2 linked regions of the Pontiella desulfatans genome follow. The protein of the gene in region 1 binds, or shares a complex with, the protein of each later gene. Links are inferred from orthologs where the notes say so. Each region holds a gene or a part of one and is shown on either strand. Other genes may lie near its edges.

Evidence for each region.
Region 2: the proteins of E9954_RS27310 (region 1) and mnmE are in contact, whole or in part, in a solved structure (PDB 9HIP), measured with the Escherichia coli proteins. The link is inferred for Pontiella desulfatans from one-to-one orthologs.

What each region holds. Positions count from the first base shown.
Region 1 is NZ_CAAHFG010000004.1:411,711-422,750, forward strand. Bases 3,410-6,391 are described here. They hold E9954_RS27310 (tRNA uridine-5-carboxymethylaminomethyl modification enzyme MnmG/GidA), read right to left. Parts: upstream 5,861-6,391; coding sequence 3,959-5,860; downstream 3,410-3,958. Other genes in these bases: E9954_RS27305 (NADH-quinone oxidoreductase subunit NuoE family protein), read right to left, coding at 3,410-3,569; E9954_RS27315 (TIGR01777 family oxidoreductase), read left to right, coding at 6,069-6,391. Also shown: NADH-quinone oxidoreductase subunit NuoF, read right to left, coding at 1-2,967; more of E9954_RS27305, read right to left, coding at 3,039-3,409; more of E9954_RS27315, read left to right, coding at 6,392-6,917; E9954_RS27320 (YajD family HNH nuclease), read left to right, coding at 6,914-7,279; amrS (AmmeMemoRadiSam system radical SAM enzyme), read left to right, coding at 7,260-8,231; E9954_RS27330 (hypothetical protein), read right to left, coding at 8,261-8,500; dnaN (DNA polymerase III subunit beta), read right to left, coding at 8,720-9,814; chromosomal replication initiator protein DnaA, read right to left, coding at 10,160-11,040. UniProt on the Escherichia coli protein: NAD-binding protein involved in the addition of a carboxymethylaminomethyl (cmnm) group at the wobble position (U34) of certain tRNAs, forming tRNA-cmnm(5)s(2)U34.
Region 2 is NZ_CAAHFG010000003.1:1,188,545-1,199,448, forward strand. What follows is about bases 4,435-7,280. They hold mnmE (tRNA uridine-5-carboxymethylaminomethyl(34) synthesis GTPase MnmE), read left to right. Parts: upstream 4,435-5,089; coding sequence 5,090-6,472; downstream 6,473-7,280. Other genes in these bases: E9954_RS25345 (EF-hand domain-containing protein), read left to right, coding at 4,484-4,765; E9954_RS25355 (hypothetical protein), read left to right, coding at 6,971-7,159. Outside these bases: E9954_RS25325 (DUF1015 domain-containing protein), read left to right, coding at 1-550; E9954_RS25330 (hypothetical protein), read left to right, coding at 1,122-2,234; E9954_RS25335 (BamA/TamA family outer membrane protein), read right to left, coding at 2,245-3,522; E9954_RS25340 (M48 family metallopeptidase), read left to right, coding at 3,569-4,357; E9954_RS25360 (hypothetical protein), read left to right, coding at 7,815-8,117; E9954_RS25365 (IS110 family RNA-guided transposase), read left to right, coding at 8,209-9,240; E9954_RS25370 (hypothetical protein), read right to left, coding at 9,942-10,187; E9954_RS25375 (DUF805 domain-containing protein), read left to right, coding at 10,283-10,627. UniProt on the Escherichia coli protein: Exhibits a very high intrinsic GTPase hydrolysis rate. Involved in the addition of a carboxymethylaminomethyl (cmnm) group at the wobble position (U34) of certain tRNAs, forming tRNA-cmnm(5)s(2)U34.

The sequences.
Region 1 (11,040 bases):
CGGAATCAGCGGTTGCTTTTCACGTTCAAACATAACGGGATCCGCATCGGGATCGAAGGGCGTGTCGTTTCTCTTCTCCTCGCGCCAGAAGGCGTTGTTTTTCCCGGTCAGGAATTGGTCGATTCCGGCGGCGGCCTTTTCTCCATCGGCCACCGCTTCGATGACGGACGACGGGCCGGTGGCAACATCGCCACCAGCGAAAATCCAATCCTCGGAGGTTCCTTTGGAGAGTGCATCCGTCGCCACATAGCCATTCCGCTGTACGTTGAGGTTGAGGTTTCCGGTGAGTGCTGGAAGATCGACGCTCTGACCGATTGCCGCAATCACCTGATCGCACGGAACAATGAAGTCCTCATCCTCGCCGGCCACCGGGCGCCGACGGCCGGAACGGTCGAATGCGCCCAGTTCCATGGGCTTGCACCGAATGCCTACCACCTTTCCATCCTCAACCAGGATTTCTTCCGGGGAAGTGAGCAATTGAAGCTTAACGCCTTCAGCTTCGGCCTCTTCGATTTCCTCTTCGTAGGCCGGCATCTGCTCCCGTGTTCGACGGTATAGCACGGTAACGGTTTCCGCATCCAGGCGGGCGGCGGTACGGGCCGCATCGATGGCGGCGTTCCCGCCCCCGATGATGACCACATGCCGCCCGACCGGTACAGAACCGCGGATGTTGTAGTCGCGCAGGAAGGTCATGGCTTCATAAACGCCCTCGGCCTCTTCGCCCGGCAAACCAAGTTTGAGACCATCGGGTGCACCGACTGCAAGGAATACGGCTTCGTAGCCCTCCTCTTTCAGACTCTCCAATGTGAAATCGACACCCAGAGCCTTGTCGCATTCGATATCCACCCCGAGGCGTTCGATCATACGGACTTCGCGGGCAAGAATTTCGCGCGGTAACCTGTAGGCAGGAATTGTTTGCGCCATCATGCCACCCGGGCGGGGTGCCGCCTCGAAGACCTTTGGCTTGTAGCCAAGACGTGCCAGGAAGAATGCGCAGGAAAGGCCCGCCGGACCTGCACCGACAATGGCGATTTTCTTGGCGGCATTCTTGGCGTTTTCCTTGCAGTCCGGAACCTGGATAATCATTTCCTGCTCCACCATGAAACGCTTTACGCCCCGGATGGATAATGGACTATCGAGCGACGAGCGACGGCAATGCTCTTCGCACGCATGGAAACAGATTCTTGCACAAGCCGCAGCGAATGGATTGCGTTCCCGGTGCAGTTTCAGTGCATCGGCATAACGTTTTTCACCGACCAACGATACGAAGCCGGGCACATCAACCGAAGCGGGGCAAGCGCTTTGGCAAGGAGCCCTGACCAATCCGGCACATACCCCGGCGCGGCATTTGTGCTCGCGGATGTGTTCCTCGTATTCCACACGGAAATGCCGAATGGTGGAGAGTACGGGGTTGGCCGCGGTTTTTCCAAGGCCGCACAAGGCGGTTTCCTTGATCTGCTCACCAAGGGATATGAGTCGTTCAATATCGCCCTCCTTCCCTTTGCCATCGCAGATGCGTTCCAGGATTTCGAGCAAACGTTTGGTTCCCACACGGCAGGGTGTGCATTTACCGCATGATTCTTCCTGAACAAATTCGAGGAAGAAACGGGCGACGTCCACCATGCAACTTTCTTCGTCCATGACGATCAGGCCACCCGATCCCATAATGGCACCGAGCTCATTGAGCGACTCATAATCGAGGGCCACATTGAGGTGTTCCTTCGGAATACAACCTCCCGAAGGACCACCCAGTTGCGCAGCCTTGAAGGGTTTTCCATCAACAATTCCGCCGCCAATGTCATAAAGTAGCTCGCCAAGCGATATTCCAATCGGAACTTCGACCAGGCCGGTGTTGTTTACGGCCCCGGCCAAAGCAAATACCTTTGTTCCCTTGCTCTTCTCGGTTCCAAGCTGGGCATAGGACTCCGCGCCATCAAGAATGATAACCGGAACGCTTGCAAATGTTTCCACATTATTGAGTAAGGTTGGTTTTCCCCAAAGCCCCTTGATTGCCGGGAACGGAGGACGAGGACGCGGCTCACCGCGGTTCCCTTCGATGGAGGTCATCAGCGCGGTTTCTTCGCCACATACAAAAGCGCCCGAACCCATGCGGATTTCAAGATCGAAACTGAAACCTGAACCTAGGATATTTTCCCCTAGCAATCCCGTTTGGCGGGCCTGGTTTATGGCCTTCTGCAAACGTTCAATTGCAACCGGGTATTCGGCACGGCAATAGACATAACCCCGTTGGGCACCAACCGCATAACCGGCGATTGCCATACCTTCGATTACGCTATGGGGATCGCCTTCTAGCACACTACGATCCATGAATGCGCCGGGATCCCCCTCGTCCGCGTTGCATACCACGCTCTTAGTGTCCGATTCCGCTTCCCGGGTGAATTTCCATTTCAGGCCGGTTGGAAAACCTCCCCCACCCCGCCCGCGAAGTCCCGATTCGAGAATACTATTTACTACATCTTCCGATGACATCGAGGTGATCGCTTTGGCAAGTGCCTTATATCCTTTAGCCGCTATGTATTCGTTAATTTTAAGAGGATCAATATTTCCACAATTACGAAGCACCAGCTTTTTTTGGCGCTTGAAGTACTCGATTTCATCAACATCCGCAACCGGCTTTCCGCTTGCAGCATCCTTATGCAACAGGTGCGAAACCACGTTGCCCTTCATAATATGCTCTTTAACAATTGTTTTCGCGTCTTCAACCGTTATGCCTTGGTAAAAAACATTATCCGGCATGATTTTCGCAACCGGTCCTGCTGCACATGGCCCCATGCACCCGGTTTCTACCAAGGTCGCCTTATGAGAGAGTTCATTTTCTTCAATGTAATTTTTGAATGCCTTGCAAATTTCGAGCGCACCTGAAGCCAGGCACCCTCCCCCGACACAGACAAGAATCTCCCGTGTTGAGTCGTCGTGCGATTTCGATAATGAGTGATCTGCACGCAATCCAAGTTTTTGAATTTCAAGATTCTGCAATTTATCCAACGCTTGCGCTGATTCTATTTTTTCATACATGGTTAGGCCTCCTCCATTTGCGTTTCATAATAGGGAGCAAGAATCTGTTTAATTCGTGCTGGCTTCACGCGCTGGTGAACATCGTCATTGATCATGATTGCCGGGGCTAAGCCACATGCACCGAAACACCGGGCTACTTCCAGTGAAAAAGCTTTATCCTCGGTTGTTTCCCCTACATCGATACTAAGTTCCTTTTTGATTGAATCGAGGACTTGTTTTCCTCCTCTGACATAACATGCCGTTCCAAGACAGACTCTTATGACATTGTCCCCTCGCGGCTGGGTCGAGAAAAAGGAATAGAAACCGACCACGCCCGCGACTTCGCTATATGGTTTGTCCATTTTCTTCGCAATATGGCGAAGCACATCCTCAGGAAGAAAACCGAACAGGCCTTGCGCAATCTGCAAAACCGGGATCAATCCCCCATCCTTATATTTATACTCCTCAAGAATCTCATCAAGCTTCTTAAACAGATTTTCATCACTGGATTCCATTCCACAGGAACAGCTTACGGATTTAGCTTCATTCAGCATACTACGTCTCCATTGCTAGGGTTCTCAAGTGCTACATACGGAAAGTCCACTCTCCAAAATACTTAAAAAACCCGAAGATTCAACTACTCTCTATTTTTATCGATATATTTATACAAAATATTGATTGTGATTAGGGGGTAGGTCTCAAAGCGGAGCCGCATATATATGCTTAAGGTGATGTTTTTTGTAATATTTTACGTGGTTATACACAACCAATTCAAAAACCACATAAATTCATTTCAGATGCATTAAGTGTTTATTATGTTGATTTTATTCCATTGTAATAAGGTGTACTTAAGCTGCTGATATGAAGAAAACATATAATATGTACCGCAGAGGTGTCCGAAACCTTAAAGCAATAATAGACTGAAACTCATGAACTAACTTTGTTAGTTTTGACCGGTTTCACGTTTGATAAACATCATAAGAATTGAAACATCAGATGGATTGACGCCAGAAATTCTAGAGGCCTGGCCCAAGTTTTCCGGGCGTATATTTTTAAGTTTTTCTCTGGCTTCGTAGCGTAGGCTTTTAACATTATCATAGTCAAAATCTGATGGTATATGCTGGTCTTCCTTCCTCCTGGCTGCATCAATACGCTCTTTTTCGCGTTTAATGTATCCAGCATATTTCACCTCAATTTCAACTTGCTTTATCACCTCGTCGCTAAGAGATGAAACATTATGCGGTAAATCCTTATAGGAAAAGTTTGGTTGGCGAAGCATTTGTCCTAGCGATTTCCCATCAAAATATATGGTCTCTAGTCGATCGCATTCCGCCTGAATTTGTTTGCCTTGATCTGATATTTCCTCAATTTCAGAAATATCGACAATACCCAGCTTCTTTGTCTTTTCAAATAGCCGATAATAGACATTATCCTGACGTAACGTCAATCGATGCTCCGAGCGAGAGGTAAACATTCTATAGGGTTCATCTGTTCCTTTAGTGACTAAATCATCTATCAGGACACCAATATAGCTTTCACTACGACTCAATGTGAAAGGGCCGCCTCCAAGAACCTTTATTGCAGCGTTAGCACCAGCAACAAACCCCTGAGCCGCAGCTTCCTCATATCCTGTTGTTCCATTCAATTGACCGGCAAAGAAAAGATTTTCGACGAGTTTAGTTTCCAGTGTATGGAAAAGCTGGGTTGGATTTGAGTAGTCATACTCTATCGCATAGCCAGGGCGAATAATTTCGGCATTCTCTAAACCATGGATGGAATGGATCATTTGCCCTTGAACATCCTCAGGAAGACTATTGGAGGTTCCATTTGGATAGAGGCGGATATTGTTCCGGCCTTCAGGTTCAACAAAGACATGATGGGAATCTCTACCGGAGAACTTCACAATCTTATCTTCAATAGATGGGCAGTATCGGACTCCGGTTCCTTCAACCAACCCACCATACATCGCACTTTTTTTTAGGTTTTCAGCAATGATCTGATGGGTATTTTCATTTGTATGGGTTAGCCAACAAGGGATCTGGTCTGTACCAGGCATCCACGGGTGCATTCCAGGTTGTTCCACGTGGAACATAGCATTCATCCCAATGGAACTTTCCTTCTGGTGTTCCACGTGGAACATTTTCCACTCTTTACGTGCCATTCTAGAAAAGAAAGGGGGAGGGTTATCGCCTGGCTGTATCTCCATCTTGGAATAATCGACAGAATCCCTATGTATCCGAGGTGGCGTTCCCGTCTTCAATCTACCCAATTCAAAACCGAACCGATCAAATGATGTGCTTAATTCCTCAGCCGATTCCTCACCCATCCGACCTTCGTTAATACTTTTCATACCAATAAGGACACGTCCACGAAGAAATGTTCCGGTACAGATTACAACAGCACTAGCATCGATGTCTCCACTTCCTCTAGTCGTCACACCACATATTTTTGATCCTTTTGTTCGGATTTCCGTGACAATATCATCATGTATGTCGAGATGCTTCTGCATCCCAAGCACCGCTTGAATTCGTACAGGAAAAAGGTCTTTGTCGCACTGGATGCGGTTAGATTGAACTGCCGGCCCCTTGCGCGTGTTTAACATACGGTATTGAATCCCCGTATAGTCAGAATTACGACCTAATTCACCACCGAGCGCATCCAATTCAGAAACTAAATGTGATTTCGCAATTCCGCCCACTGCTGGATTACAAGGTAATCTTCCAATAAGTTTTTTGTTTAGTGTTATCAATAGTGTATTAACACCCATTCTTGCCGAAGCCAAAGCAGCCTCATAGCCTGCATGACCACCACCAACAACAATAACATCATATAAAGTCTTATACATAATTACACCATTTATACTTATCGGGTCGTGGATAGTTGCACTCAGCAATAGAATGGTCAACGATAGCTTTTGGACAAAATAACGGATCACCTTTAAAACGAGCGTTCTATGAATGTAGATATATGCTGTAAGCGCTGTTCAAGTTGCGAGATCAGGCGTAAGTTGAGTATATTGATACGGGGAAACACTAATTAAGGAAGGACTGCCAATGAAAATTCTATTGTCTGGCTCGCATGGATTAATCGGAACCCAATTGATGCGCTCGCTGCACGAAAAAGGACATGAAGTTAAAGCGTTGGGAAGAGATTTTACAAAGGATATGGATTTCAACGATATAGACGCAGTAATCCATCTTGCGGGTGAGAGCATAGCCAAGGGACGGTGGACTACTGAAAAGAAGAAGCGCATTGAAGAGAGTAGGGTTGCTGGAACCACCTTACTCTCTCAACAAATAGCCGAAAGCCCACATAAACCTCGTGTTTTCATTACCGCATCGGCCATCGGATATTACGGCGAAAGAGGAAATGAAATACTCGATGAATGTAGTTCAGCTGGAACGGGATTTCTTGCAGAAGTATGCCGGAAATGGGAGGCGGTGAGTCTTCCTGCAAGGAAAGCCGGAATTAGAACCGTCAACATAAGAACGGGAATTGTCCTAAGCGAAAAGGGTGGAGCACTATCCAAAATGCTTCCTCCATTTAAAATTGGTGCGGGGGGAATTATTGGAAACGGTAAACAATTCATGAGTTGGATCAGCCTACATGATCTGGTTGAAGCGATAACCTTTCTAATTAACGACGATGAATCAGTAGGTGCCATTAATTTAGTTTCGCCCAAACCAATAACAAATCATGAATTCACGAAAACCTTGGGCCATGTACTTCATAGGCCAACCATAATGCCGTTGCCTGCATTTGCTGCAAAGATTATGTTCGGAGAAATGGCGGAAGCGCTATTGCTTTCCAGCACCAAAGTAATACCAAAAAAACTAATGGAGGCTGGTTTTAAGTACAAACATGAGGATTTGAGGGAAGCTTTAGAGGATATATTGAGATGAAACAAAATGATGCACTGGATAGAATCCATAAACAAATTTCGGAAAAAGAAAAGGGGTATCGCGCCAAGGCGCTAAAAATGTTTCCACATATCTGCGGCAGCTGTGCCCGCGAATTCGAAGGTCTGAAACTGAAAGAACTCACCGTCCACCACAAAGATCACAATCATCAAAACAATCCCCCTGATGGATCCAACTGGGAACTGCTTTGTGTATATTGCCACGACCATGAGCATGAAAAGCATAAGATGAAGGGTTTCGGCAATGGAACCGAAGAAGCTTTCAAGGGTGGGGGATTCAGTGCTTTTGAGGGGTTGGATGCCCTGTTTCCAACCAGTGGAAAGGATGAAGACAGCAAAGATTAGATGCGGGATCTGCCCAAAAGGGTGCGAACTCGAACATGGCGAAACCGGAGACTGTCAGGTTCGGACAAATATTGACGGATTAATTAGTAGTGTAACCTACAGTCGCCCCTGCTCAATGAACATCGACCCTGTTGAAAAAAAACCGCTATATCACTTTCTTCCAGGTTCACCGATTCTTTCCATTGGAACCGCCGGATGCAACCTCCATTGCAAGCAATGCCAGAACTGGCAGATTTCCCAATCCAATCCAACTTCGCCCAATACGACATCGCCCGGGGAAATCGTTAAGCTTGCGGTTCACAAAGTGTGTCCGTCGATAGCCTACACCTATGCAGAACCGCTCGTATCTTATGAATACACCCTGGATTGCTGTAAAGAGGCGGCCGACGCGGGAATTAAAAACGTACTGGTCACGGCTGCCTACATCAATCCCGACCCATTACGGAAGTTATGCGGATATATTGATGCTGCCAATGTTGACTTAAAGTCATTTTCGAATCGCTTCTACGAAGAGATTTGCGATGCCCGGTTAAAGCCGGTACTCAATGCACTGAAAATCATGCAAGATTCCGGCGTGTTCCTGGAAATCACCAATCTACTCATTCCAACCCTAAACGACTCTGAAGAGGAAACGAAACAGCTATGCGCTTGGATTGCCGAAAACCTAGGGATTGAAACCCCACTTCATTTTTCACGATTCTTTCCGCAAAACCAATTGCGTCACCTTCCTCCAACCCCGATGGAAACCATTATTCGTGCCAGGGAAATTGCCCTTGGAACTGGCCTGCAATTTGTATACGTCGGAAACATGCATGATGGGGAAGGGGAGTCCACCCGGTGTCCGGGCTGCGGCGTATGCCTTATTGAACGGTATGGTTACCGAATAGTAAAAAACGGGCTAGTGAATGGAGAATGCCCTGATTGCAAAACAGGCATACATGGAGTTTGGTGAACTCCCTTGCCTATTCACTCAATTAAAACTCATTTGACCGACTTAACGAATTCACCGAATTCATCGGGTGAAACATCATCCAGCGACATTCCACGCTTATCCAGTTCATCCTCTATTTTTCGGATAAGTTGCTGAATATACGCATGACTTTCATCGGATCCCATAAAAACATCATATTTTTCCCCTTTTGTGATCCGAACATGCCCATCCTCGGCATCGAACCCTACACCTAGCAGACGAATGATTTTCTTCTGGTTAGCCTTAGACATTTTTTTGATAAACCTGCTTGATCCAACAAGGGGAAATGGATACTTTCTGCCCTCATTCATTGCCGAATGGTGTAATTGGCAGCACAAGCGACTCTGACTCGCTTAGTCAAGGTTCGAGTCCTTGTTCGGCAACCATTTTCCCCAAACCACTGGATAAGTGGACTGCTGGTTAACTGGCAAGCTTCCCAACCACCATCCCACCATTCGGTTTTCCACGCGTTAACTCACGCGGATCGGCATGATCACGTAAAGGAACGGGACATTCGTCTTAATCACGCCGGGGCTGAGTTCGTCCGAGAGTTCCAGGAAGATTTCATCGCTATCAAGATGCTTCAGCGGCGCCATCAGGAAGGCCGGGTTAAATGCAATCGTGATATCCTTTCCAGAATATTTCACAGGAACCGCTTCACGCGATTCACCGATTTCCGGAGAGGAAGTCAAAAGTTCCATGCGGTTTTCAGTAATTTGAACCTTCACCGAGGCAGCCTGGTCATCAAGCATGAGCGAGACACGACGAACGGCGCTCAGCAGCATTTCGCGATCAATGGCAATCCGCTCTTCGCATTGGGAAGGAATAACCTGGCGATAATTCGGGTAGGTTCCGTCGATCAGCTTCGAAATAATAAAAATATTTCCGAATTCGAAGGCCACCTGCGTTGCGGAGGTCTTGATGATGGCTTCACCTTCATCGCCGAGTGTTTTGATTAACTCATTAACGGTCTTGGTGGGCACCACAATATCAACTTCTGCATCGTCTGGCATGTCGATTTCCTGCTCCACAAGAGCAAGGCGCCTACCATCCGTGCATACGGTTGTGAGCTTGTTGTCCCGGAATGCCATCAGGGAACCATTCAAAATCGCCCGGGATTCGTCCGTAGAGGCCGCGTAGGATGTTTTCTGAAGGATATCCTTCAGCGTGCCTTGAACGAGCGTATAGGAGAAACTCTCTTCGAATGTGGGCATAGGCGGAAAATCATCCCGGGAAAGCCCTTCGAGTTTGCATGTGTAGGAACCGGAGATGATCGTGGCCACATCTTCATTGCTCACGCCGATGTCAACCTGATGGCTGGGCAAGTCTCGGCAAATACTGAAGAACCGACGGGCCGGAAGGGTTGTTGCTCCATCCTCATCGATGTCAGCCTCGATACTGGTTCTAACACTGACCTCCATATCGGTTGTTGTGAGCGTCAGCTTCCCGTTGCCCGCTTCGAGCAGGACATTCGAAAGAATCGGTAGCGTGGTTCGTTGGCCAACGATCGACTGCACCTTTTGCAACGCTTCCAGAATTTGATCCTTCTCGATGCTGAACTTCATTAACAAGCCTCCTGTTATATAGATATACTCTATTTATAAATTCACTATTAGTATTAGTTGTGGATAACCGTTCAAAAACCTACCGATTTACCGTAACCCCGTCACCCGTAAAAGTTTGAAAAAATCAACAACCCTGTTAATAAGCTGGGCATAAAAACAGGTGTCTGTTCACAACCCCGAGTTGTTAATTCCATCATCAGAAACTCCACAGGTTATCAAGGATTCATTAACAGGCCGTAAGCGTAGGGGGAGTCCGCGCCCTCTGTCAAAATGAATACCTTTGCATAAGAAAAAAACCGTCCCAGTCGAGACGGTTCCCATTTGAAAATCAAATGCCATCCAACTCTACTGAACCGCTTTCACACAATTCTTGCTCACCTTATCCTTGAGAATAGAGATCGTTTGTTGCAATCCACGATCGGCCTTGGCCTTTTCAGAGACCTGTTCATGTGCATAAAGGATGGTTGCATGGTTACGGCTGAACTGCTCGCCAATCACAGGGAACGACTGCGTGGTCATGGTTCTGGAAAGATGCATGGCAATCTGCCGCGGCCAGGCAATATCCCTCGAGCGTCTCTTTCCGGTCAGGTCGGACTGGCGCAGGTCGAAGTGCTCGGCAACGGTGCGCTGGATAACATCGACGCTGATCGCGGCCTGGGATTCCTTATCGAGGAGATCGTGCAATAGTTCTTCCACCTTTTGAACGTCCACTTGCTGGTTGGTAAGCGACATGAATGTGGCGACGCGGATCAAAGCGCCTTCCAGACTGCGGATATTTGAAGAAACACGTTCCGCTAGGTAATCCAGCAAATCATGGCCGATGTTAAGGTTGAGTAGTTCGGCTTTCTTGCGAAGGATTGCCGTTCGGGTTTCCACATCGGGCTTGCCGAGTTCCGTAACCAACCCCCATTCGAAACGGGAAATGAGGCGGGGTGCCAATCCTGCCATTTCGCTTGGTGTGCGGTCGGAAGTCAGGACAATTTGCTTATGGCTTTCAAAAAGTGTGTTGAACGTGTGGAAGAATTCCTCCTGTATACGCGCTTTTCCATCGAGAAACTGGATGTCGTCGATCATCAGCATGTCGATTTTGCGGTATTTCTTCCTGAACGCTGCCACGTTATTGTTCTGAAGCGCATCGATGTATTCGTTCAGGAAGGTTTCGCATGTGGTGTAGCAAATCTTTGCCCGCGGTTTTTTGGTTGCGATATGGTTTCCGATCGCCTGCA
Region 2 (10,904 bases), on another replicon or contig:
CCCGAACCACACCGGCGACGAACCCTACAACTATTTCCTGGCCGTCATGTTCCCGGAAAGCGAGCTGAAGATTCTCGCCTACAACCGCGTAATCCTCGCCCTGCCGGGCACGAAGGATGAATTCTTCGCGGCGTTGAACGAAAAGTTCGAGGTGGATGCCAACGGGGTTGCCGTGCCGCGCAAGGCCGGCGAAATCTGCATGTTCATCGATGGCGCGTGGAGCACGCTGACCCCGAAGACCATGCCGGGAGCCACCGACCCGGTCGCGGCGCTCGACGTGAGCATCCTGCAGAACGAAGTGCTCGCCCCGATCCTCAACATCGCCGATCCGCGCGAAAGCAACGACATCGATTTCATCGGCGGAATCAAGGGCACCGAGGAGCTGGAAAAATGGGTGAACGACGGGCGGGCCGTGATGGCGTTCTCGATGTATCCGACCTCCATGGACCAGCTGTTCGCCGTGGCCGATGCCGGCATGCTGATGCCGCCCAAGAGCACCTGGTTCGAGCCGAAGCTTCGCTCCGGCCTGCTGGTCAATACGCTGGATTAGTCCCTCTCTATTCAAATCCCATCATGTTGAACGGATCGCGTTGCTCTCTATTTTCTTTCAGAAAATTATGCTTCGCGGCGACGGATTTTTTTTACCACTGAGGACCTAGCGCGGCATAGCCGCAACCAAATTGTTTAGAACCACTGATGAACACCGAAGACACAGATTTTTTTTTACCACAGAGAACTCAGAGACACAGAGCACCCTAATCCTCTGAGCCTCAGTGTCCTCTAGCGCAGCGGGTGGTGAAAACTTGTCAGGAAAACAAGAAATTGACGGATAGTAGTACGGAGGCACAGAGGGATGGAGTTCTCTGTGTCTCGGTGCTCTCTAGCGACACGAAGTGAGGCTGGCGCGAAGCGACGGCAGCGAAGCGGCAACCGGGTGGTAAAATTTGGTTCCGGCTCTGCTGGGTTAGGTATCTAAGGTGGGGCGGGGCGTCCTCGCACCGCCGTGGACGAGTGTTCCTCTCGTCCCGACTTCTTTATGTTTGCCGAATCGTCGGCTTGTTGTTCTTTTTTTATGCCGTCTCAATTTGTACTCTCGACGCTTCTTCAGATGTGGGTGAGGTATGGTTGCGATGTGCGGGCGGAATGATCTGGGCCGGTTGGCCATGGCGTTGCTGGGAATGGCCTTGCTGGTGCCGTGTTCCCGCGCGGCGACCTTTCTGGGGCGCTCCACGGAAACACGTTCCTTGAAGGATGACGATGCTTCATATACGGTCTCATCGGCCGAGGATGAGGAAGGTGATGGCGGAAACGCCATCGACGCAGTCTCGTTTTTCCTCCCCGAAGAGGTGCCCGAAGACTGGATCCCCGGCCGCTTGCGCGCCAGTGCGGAAATCGGCTATCAGCACTGGATCCCGTCCAGCAGCAGCGGGCAATACCATGCGTCGTACGACATCGATCCGGTCACGACGACCCTGTTCGAAAGTGCGGTGCGCGTTAAAGGCTGGGTCTTCTTGGCGGACTATACCACCTCATTGTCCGATCCCGACCAAATGCGCAACCTCCTGGCGCAGGTCTCCCGGATTGATCCGGGGGTGGGGGCCTGGTGGAGCCTTTACGCGGAAACCGGTTCCGTGAAAGGTGAGGCGGAGACGGAGGACGAGTTGGGGAATCCGGTCGCATATCCGGTCGATACCGAATGGAACCGGATCGGGATAGAGCTGCGGACCTATAAGGGAACCGCCATCGGGTTGGTCTATGAAGACCTAACCCTGCCGACGATCCTCACCTTCAACAATGAGCAGGTGGCCTTTGCCATTTTCGATGACGATGCGCAGGCGCGCACGCTTTCGATCAGTTTTGGGTATGACCGCGCCCGGCACCTGCTCAATGCATTCAAGGAGGGCGGGGCGTGGGCATGGGCGTTGGAGGGCTCGGTGGGCATGGGGTGGCTCAGTTATTCCAAGGATGAGGCGCAAGGGATGGTTGAGCAACAGGGGTATGAATTCGAATCGATCGACCTGCTGTTGGCCGGCGCGGTGGATGGCCGGTTGGGGTATACCTTTTCAAAGGAGTTCCTGGATACCCAGGTGCAGTGTTTTGTTGGCGCCCGCCTGCGCGCCTCGGGCTGGATGAACCTGGCGGGGGAAAGTCCGGAGGATGATGCCGTTGGTCTGGATACAAGCTTCGGTCTCTTTACCCCCGGGGTTTTTGCCCGCCTTTCGTTCCAGTGGTAGGCGCATGCCCTCAGAACGTCTGGCCGAACATGGCGACGAGGGAAAACCCTTCGTCGCAAAAAACAAAGTCGAGTCGGCCGATGCCGGTGTTGAACATTCCGCGGATGCCGAGGCCGTAGGAGTGCTTCATGTCGGTATGGAGTGTTTCAACATTCCATCCGGGGGCCACGCGCCCCACCTCGGCCAACGCGACGAATTGCCACCAGCGGATCATGAGCGGATCGAGGAATTCGATTTCCCCAAAGGGTTGCCATTCCGGCATGACCCGGTATTCGCCGCCGTAGTAGATGGCCGCCTTGTCGTGGAAGCGGTTGGAGGGGTAGCCGCGCAAGCGCCACAGGCCGCCGAGGGTGGGGCCGGTGAAGTAGGGCGGTTTGCCGTCGTGGTCCGGTGAGGATGCGTCATACGAGGGCGAATAGGCCGACCACCACGAGAGCGCCAGGGTTTGCTGGCGGCTCCAGGAGGTGTCCCACAGCGGAATGAACCCGTCGATCTCCCCCTCAACCGAGGTCCAGCGGCGGGTGTGGTTGAGCCAGTCGAAGTCGTGCGAGATGCCGAGGTTCCATTTGTAGCCGCGGTGCGGGTTCGGCAGGTAGTCGCGGTTGTCGTGCTCGAACCCGAGTTCGAAATAGAGGGTTTCGAGCTCTTCGACGTCGGTGAAGACGTTGCGGTAGTAGGGCCTGAACAGAAGGGTCGATTTCCCGCTTTCGAGGGGGTTCCACGATTCCGCCCCGCTGGGGTTTTCCTGGAGGATGGCATTGCGCGTAACGTAGGAGTGGATGGTGTTTTCGCGGTAATGCCCCCAAGGAAGGATGTAGCGCATCTCCAGGTTGAGGGTCGCTTCGCCTGCGTTTTCCTCGATATAGTTGTCTTTGCTGGAATCGTTGGAGCCCGCCCGTTCCCCGGGGTGGCCGGGGTTGTCCACGCCTCCGTGGATCCGCATCTGGGTCTGGCGCGTAAACATGGCGTAGGGGCTGATGTAGAGCCGCCCGATGCCGGGGGCCTTGAGGTTGCTTGCGCCCAGCAGCAGGAGCCACGAGCCGTTGCTGGTGCCGTAGGCGCTGCCGTAGCTGAGGCTTTCCGGTTGCGAGTCGAAACCAACGGAACCCCCCAGTCCGAGGCCCGTGCCCAGGGTTTCCGTGGAGAAGGCATACGGGACGATGATGGTGCGGCTTTTGACGGGGCCGGTTTCGTTGCCCTCGTGGATGACATATTGCGCCCCGGTTCCAGGCGGGAGGGAAAGCGCGAGTGCGAACAGAATGCCTGACGGGAAAATTGATTTACGCATGCGGAAAGTCTATGTTCAGCGGTCTTTACGGAACAAGGGGTTATTGATGAAAAAAACGTTGTTGATGTTGATGGGTTCGGTGCTGTTGATCGCAGGTTGTTCGACGGTGCCGCTCACGGGACGCAAACAGGTGAATCTGGTTTCGGATGCGCAGTTGATTCCGCAGAGCGCGGCCAACTATAACGAGGTGGTCAAGCAGGGGCCGCTCTCGACCAATCGCCAGCAATCGGAGATGGTGCAACGTGCCGGTCGGCGCATCTCAGCGGCGGTGGAGCAATATTTCCAAGAGCGCGGCCAGTCGCAGGTGCTCGAGGGCTTCGTTTGGGAGTTCAACCTCATCGACGAGGATACGCCCAATGCCTGGTGCATGCCGGGCGGCAAGGTGGCCTTCTACACCGGCATCCTCCCGTTCACGCAGGACGAGGCCGGGATTGCCGTGGTGATGGGCCACGAGATTGCCCATGCCGTCGCGCGCCACAGCAACGAACGCATCAGCCACCAGATGCTGCAGCAGGGCGGCGGATACCTCCTTTCCATGTTCTCGCAGAAAACCGACTACCACGAAGCCATCATGCAGGCCTATGGCATTGGCAGCCAGATCGGCGCCATCCTTCCCTATTCCCGCGAGCACGAGAGCGAGGCCGACCGCATGGGCCTCGTGTTCATGGCCATGGCCGGCTACAACCCCGAGGCGGCTGTCGGGTTCTGGCAGCGCATGGGGGCTGCCGGAGGTGAAAAGCCGCCCGAGTTCCTGAGCACCCATCCCGCCGACGAAACCCGCGTCCGAAAACTGCGGGAGCACATGCCCGAGGCCTTGGCACATTATCGCCCCTGATTATTTTTCGCTCGACATGTCCAATAAAAAAGAAGCATCTACGTTTCATGTAAGTCAATCGGGTTGCACCATGATTGGGATTGGGCAAAGGCCGGGACACAAAACTCCAAAATGGAGAGAATAATCATGAAAAAATGGTTCGTATTGGCGTTGATCGCATGTGTCGCAGTGGCTGTTCAGGCCGGCGAAGGCAAGAAAAAAGATGGCGATGCCAAGCAAGGCGGCAAAGACGTAACGAAAGAACAGTTCGTTGCCCAGCAGAAGAAAATGGCTGAAAAGAAAGGCACTGAGTTCGACCAGGCCAAAGCTGAAGCCAAATTCGACAAGATGGACAAGAACAAAGACGGCAAGCTGTCCGCCGACGAAAAACCGGCTAAAAAACCGAAGAAAGAAAAAACAGAGGAATAATCCCCTCCTTTGGAACACCATCAAAGCCCCGTCGTTTTCGAACGGGGTTTTTTTTATGCCTGGTCGTCAAACGCCCCGGCATGTAGCTCGCCGGCCATGCAAGGAAACGCGGTTGTTTGCCGGTTCGTTGGCAAGGGGGGGTGTCCGGTCAATCCGCTTGACTTCGTCTGCGCGGTTAGTCCACTTTCGCCGCAAAGATCCAGGGCTTGTCGAATCATCACGGCGACCCGGCCGATCAACTGTTGGTGGCGCAAAGTGCGGTTGAAAAATGCCATTGCTCTCGACCAATTCGAACATAAAATCCTACGACGTGGAGGTGGCTTGGTGAGCCTATACAATCCAGATACAATCGCAGCCATCGCAACGCCGCCCGGCGAGGGCGGGGTGGGCATCGTCCGCATTTCCGGGCCCGACGTCTGGCGAATTGCCGACAAACTGTTCCGGCCGATGGACAAGGCGCCGGTCTCCGGCCGGGACCATGGCACCTTCGCCTACGGCAAGGTGGTCGAGGCCGGTGGCGGGGAAATCGATACCGGCCTTGCGCTCGTAATGCGCGCACCCAGAAGCTACACCTGCGAGGATGTCGTCGAGATCCAGGGCCACGGCGGAGCCGTCGGCATGCGCCGCATCCTGCGCCGCGCCCTCGAAGCCGGCGCCCGCATGGCCGAACCCGGCGAGTTCACCAAGCGCGCCTTCCTCAACGGCCGGATCGACCTGCTCCAGGCCGAAGGCATCTTCGATCTCATCCGCGCGCGCTCCGACCGCGCCGCATCCGCCGCCCTCGAACAGATGGAAGGCAAGCTCAGCCGCGAGTTCGATGCCATATACGAAGCCTTCCTTGAAGTGGCCGCCAACCTCGAAACCACCCTCGACTTTGTCGAGGACGAGCTGCCCGACGATGTCTTCTCCGGTATCGCCCGATTAATGGACACAACCTTTGTGTCCCTCGACGAACTGCTCGACACCTGGGACGAAGGCCGCCTGCTGCGCGAAGGCGCGCGCGTCGTCATCCTTGGCCGCCCGAATGCGGGCAAGTCAACCCTGCTCAACGCACTGCTCGGTTTCAACCGCGCCATTGTTTCCAGCACCGCCGGCACCACCCGCGACACCATCGAGGAAGGATTCGTCCTCGACGGCATCCCGCTCCGCATCATCGACACCGCCGGCCTGCGCGAAACCGACTGCGAAATCGAGGCCGAAGGCATTCGCCGCGCCGAAGCGCATTCCGAAGAAGCCCACCTTTCCCTCTATCTGCTCGATGCCTCCCAACCCCTGCACGAAGAAGACCGGTCGAGGTTGGAAAAGCTAGTGCCCGAACGCAGTGTCATCATCTTGAACAAGGTCGACCAAGGCCGACGCATCGCCCGACTCCCCAATCCTGAATCCCGAACCGTCGAAGCGAGTCTCATATCCGGCACGGGAATCAGCGAACTGAAGCAAGCCATGGCCGAAACCCTCGAGCAAGGGGCCGATCTGCAGGCGCCGCCGCACGCCGTCATTTCCGAGCGGCACCGCCATCTGCTGATCGAGGCTCACCTCGAGGCTAAGCAGGCGCGTGCGTTCCTCAGCGAAAACGTCGAGGAAAACGCGGTGCTGGCGGCCGAACACCTCCGCTCGGCGCTCGAGTTCCTCGGCCAGGTCACCGGACGCGCCTACCACGAAGAACTGCTCGATAACATTTTCTCCCGCTTCTGCATCGGAAAATAAGTTTGCCGGAAACCGCCCGCCGCACCGGATCGTGATTCGCCGCGAACCTCCTTCGCCAAGGCTCCGGCGGTCAAGTATCGCGCAGGGAAACGCAAGGACGGGGCGGGAATAAATTCAAGTGCGGCGGGAACGGAAAGGCCACGCCGCTTTTAAAACCGGTGCGGACGGTTTTGGTTGGCCACACAATTGAGATGCAATTGCGCGCATAGCACAAAGACCACCGCCAGGCTCTTCATCCCTATATGAACTTTACTTGAATGGTCTCACCACAGAGCACACGAAGGCACAGAGGAGCGGGAATGTTCAATTGCTCTGTGTCTCGGTGACCTCTGTGGTAAAAAAAATCTGTTTAATTGGGTATGATTCACACCAAAGCGGCTTCGCAGTAGAAAAAATGACAGAACAATTGGGACAGAATGATTTCCTTTATGCCGTAACCATGAATCATTTTGTCCTAATTATTCTGTCAAAAAAATTGCACGATTTGCTTAACCGCGAATGAACACGAATTCCCTCTGCGCCCGCACCGGAAATAGTCCTGTCGTTAATCGTCTTGTGAAAAAAATCGGGTTGGAGGGCGAGGTTCCATCCGAGCCGCCCGTGGAGGGGCGGACGCTGTCCGCCCAGGCGCACGGCGTGCGCCCCTCCAGCAAGGCATCGCAGGCGATGGGATGGCCACGCAATTGAGAAGCAATTGCGCGCATAGAACAACGACCACAGCCAGGCTCTTTATCCCTATGAACTTAACTTGAATGGTCTCACCACAGAGGACCCAGCGCGGGCACTCCGCAACCGAATTTAAACACTAAGACAGAAGTGCCTAGCGCAGCTCAGCCGCAACCAAAGATATCGCAAAATAATGGACGGCAAAATGATCTGAAATGCTTCAAGTAGATTATTTTGCCACTCATTATTTTGCAAAAAAACTCTGACGTAGTTGCTATTATCCAAAGGCTTGCGGAGAAAATCTTGCCGGAAAAACAAGTTTTGGGGAGATAGTAGTACGAAGCACAGAGGAACGGGAATGTTCAATTGCTCTGTGTCTCGGTGACCTCTGTGGTAAAAAAAACAAACCTGTTTAATTGGGTATGATTCACACCAAAGCGGCTTCGCAGTAGAAAAAATGACAGAACAATTGGGACAGAATGATTTCCTTTATGCCGTAACCATGAATCATTTTGTCCTAATTATTCTGTCAAAAAAATTGCACGATTTGCTTAACCGCGAATGAACACGAATTTCCCCTGCGTCCGCACCGGAAATAGTCCTGTTATAAATCGTCCTGTAAAATCTCTCCGTCCGCACCGAGAATCATTTTGCAAAAATCCTGCCCAGCCCGGCCATGAGCAGGCAAGAAAGCCCGCTCCACATATTGGAGGGCGAGGTTCCATCCGAGCCGCCCGCCGCACCGGATCGTTATTCGCCGCAAACCTCCTTCGCCAAGGCTCCGGCGGTCAAGTATCGCGCTGGGAAACGCAAGGACGGTGCGGGCGGATTATTTGACAGAATGATTTGGTGGCAGAATAATTTTGCGGCGCAGCCGCCCTGGAGTGCGCCGACGGCGTCGGCGCTTTCCGTTGTGCGGGCGGTTGAGGAGTCAAAAGACGGCCTGCCATGGGAGTTGAAAGCCGAAATGACGAATTAGGCGGCCTGATAATCATAAAGAGGTTCTTTGAAATAAGCCTTGGTCGAGCGCAAACTATCCTTGGGTTAAACCACTAACTAAAGGAGCAGTTATGCAAACGACCAAAGCAAATGCACTATACGCAGGTGCCGACCTGCATGGAAACAATGTTTTCCTCTCCCTTTGTGATCAGGAGGGGAACACGGTGTTCCGCAAACGCGTGAAAGCGAACCTTGCGGCCGTCAATGCTGCGCTCGACCCGTTCTGGGATCGGATCGTGGCGCTGGGCGTGGAATCGACCTTTAACTGGTACTGGTTCGTCGATGGACTTCACGAGAAAGACCGTAATGTAAAGCTGGGCAACCCGGCGAAGATGGAGCAGTACAAGGGGATCAAGATCACTAACGATCTGACGGATGCGGACTGGCTGGCCGAGCAGCTCCGGCTGGGTATCTTTCCGGAAAGCTACATCTATCCGAAGGAAACACGCCCCGTACGCGATGCATTGCGCAGAAGACAGCTGTTCGTGCGCCGTCGGACACAGGTGCTGCTGAGCTTCGGCGGCCTGCTCGAACGCTATGGCCTGGATGCTCCGGGTGCGCGCAAGTTGGAACAGTGGACATTAAAAGATATTCAGGCCACCGGACTCGACGAATTCGTTCAGCTTCAGCTCGAAACCCTGCTTGAAGCCATCCGTGAGTCGGATCGCCTGGCGAAAAAGGTCGAGCAGCAGGTGCTGGCAGTCGCAAAACCGACAAAGCAATACCGACGAGCGCAGCAGGTTCCGGGAATCGGGGTTGCGCTGGGAATGCTTGTCGCCCTTGAGAGCGGGGATTTCAGCCGCTTCAAAAGCGCGGGCGACTACGCCTCCTACTGCCGGGCGGTAAAAAGTGAATGCAGTTCGAACGGAAAAAAGAAGGGTAAAAACAACGCGAAGAACGGCAACCGTTATCTCGCATGGGCATTCGTTGAGGCCGCAACCTATGCCGCGCGCTTCAACCCGCGCATCCACGCCTGGTACGAACGTAAAAAAAGAACGAGCGGCGTGCCTAAGGCGAAAAAAGCGCTGGCCTGCAAGTTGGCCAAGGCGATGTGGCATGTAATGAACGGAAAGGATTTTGATGAAAAGCTGATGTTTGGATAAACGGGATGCCGCCGGGAACCGGAAAAGGGTCTGGTAAAACCAACGGACTGATTGGAATCCGGCGGCGTCCCAACTCTATCGTTTGAAACGCGGTTGCCCCGTTGCCAGCCCCCAAGGGTCTGGAAACCCGGAGGACCCGCAGATGCGGGACCGAAGGCAAACCACTTTGACTGAATGGGCGGTGGACGGGTACAGACGGTTTTCTGGTTCCGCAATAGCGGAATGGGGATGCGGCACAAAGCGCAGGTGGTTGCCTTCGCCGCCGGCATCCGAGATCCAGATGGGTGACTGAACAACCACGTGATGAATCACGCGGCAAACCACGCGACGAAGACCCTGATGGCAGCAAACGTTCAGCGATGGGGATTAACGCAGAACCGATCAACGAAAAGGGAAATAAGCAGGTCGTTGAGAAACGACCATGGAAGGGTATTTTGTGTTTGACCGGAACCTCTAATGGGTGACCCTTTTTCTTCTGGTTCCGCAATGGCGGAATGAGGATGCGGCACAAAGTGGAGGTGGTTGCCTTCGCCGCCGACATCCGAGATCCAGATGGGTGACTGAACAATCACGTGACGAAGACTACTGATGCAGCAAGCGTTCAGCGATGGAAAGAAATGTTGTAACCGATCAAAAAAAGTAAAACTGGCAGGCCGTTGGAAAACGGCTATGGAAGGGTATTTTTTGTTTGACCGGAACCTCTAATGGGTGACCCTTTTTCTAAAACCGGGCGTTCTGCCTAACACATCGAGATAGGAATCGAGATAGGCAGAAGACACAGCGTTCAGTTTAAGCCCGTCCAGCCCATAAACGAACTCCTGCGCACGTCGCACATGCCACTCAGCATTTCGGCCGGAGACCCCGTATTTGGCGAGCTTCTCGGCATACTTGCCCCAGAACACCTGCTCTTTGCCCGACATTTTTCTTTTCACATGCTCTTTAGCCATGCATTCTACCTATCACATAAAAAAAGGCCTGTTAAGGAAATAGATAGGCAGATGCCGTTTCTGCCTAATCAACTGTTAGGCAGGAATAAAAGAATATGACAGCAACACAATTTCTATTCAGCATAAAAGGCAGAGTCAGCAGGAAACAATATTGGCTATACTTTGTTCTCCCTATCAGTATCCCTTGGGTTTCACTAAGTACATTTCTTGCAATGAACTATCCGGAGGAATCACTTACCTTCCGTCTATTATGCATGCCCATTATTTATTGGATTGCCATTTGTGCCATGGGAAAAAGATGGCATGACAGAAATAAGTCAGCTTGGTGGATTTTAATCCTTCTGATTCCAATCATTGGAGGTTTGTGGTTCTTGGTTGAGGGAGGATTCTTAAAAGGAACTGACGGTTCAAATCGGTTTGGAGATGATCCAACTCAATAACTTGCCTAACCAGAGCCTTGACCTTACCGTGAAATCGCCCGTCGATCCGGTCAACGTTTTGCGCACGGCAGGTCAGGCTGAACGTTCGAATAAAAAATGATGGATAAAATATACAACATATTATTGGGACTATCATCCATCTTCATTTTCTTAACTGTCCGCACCCAAACGCTTACCGAAGGACACTGGAACACAACAAAGAAAATGACCCCTGTTATGCCACTCATGGCCGTTGGACTTTACCTGTTGATTATGGCCATGGTCTCAAGTGATTTAA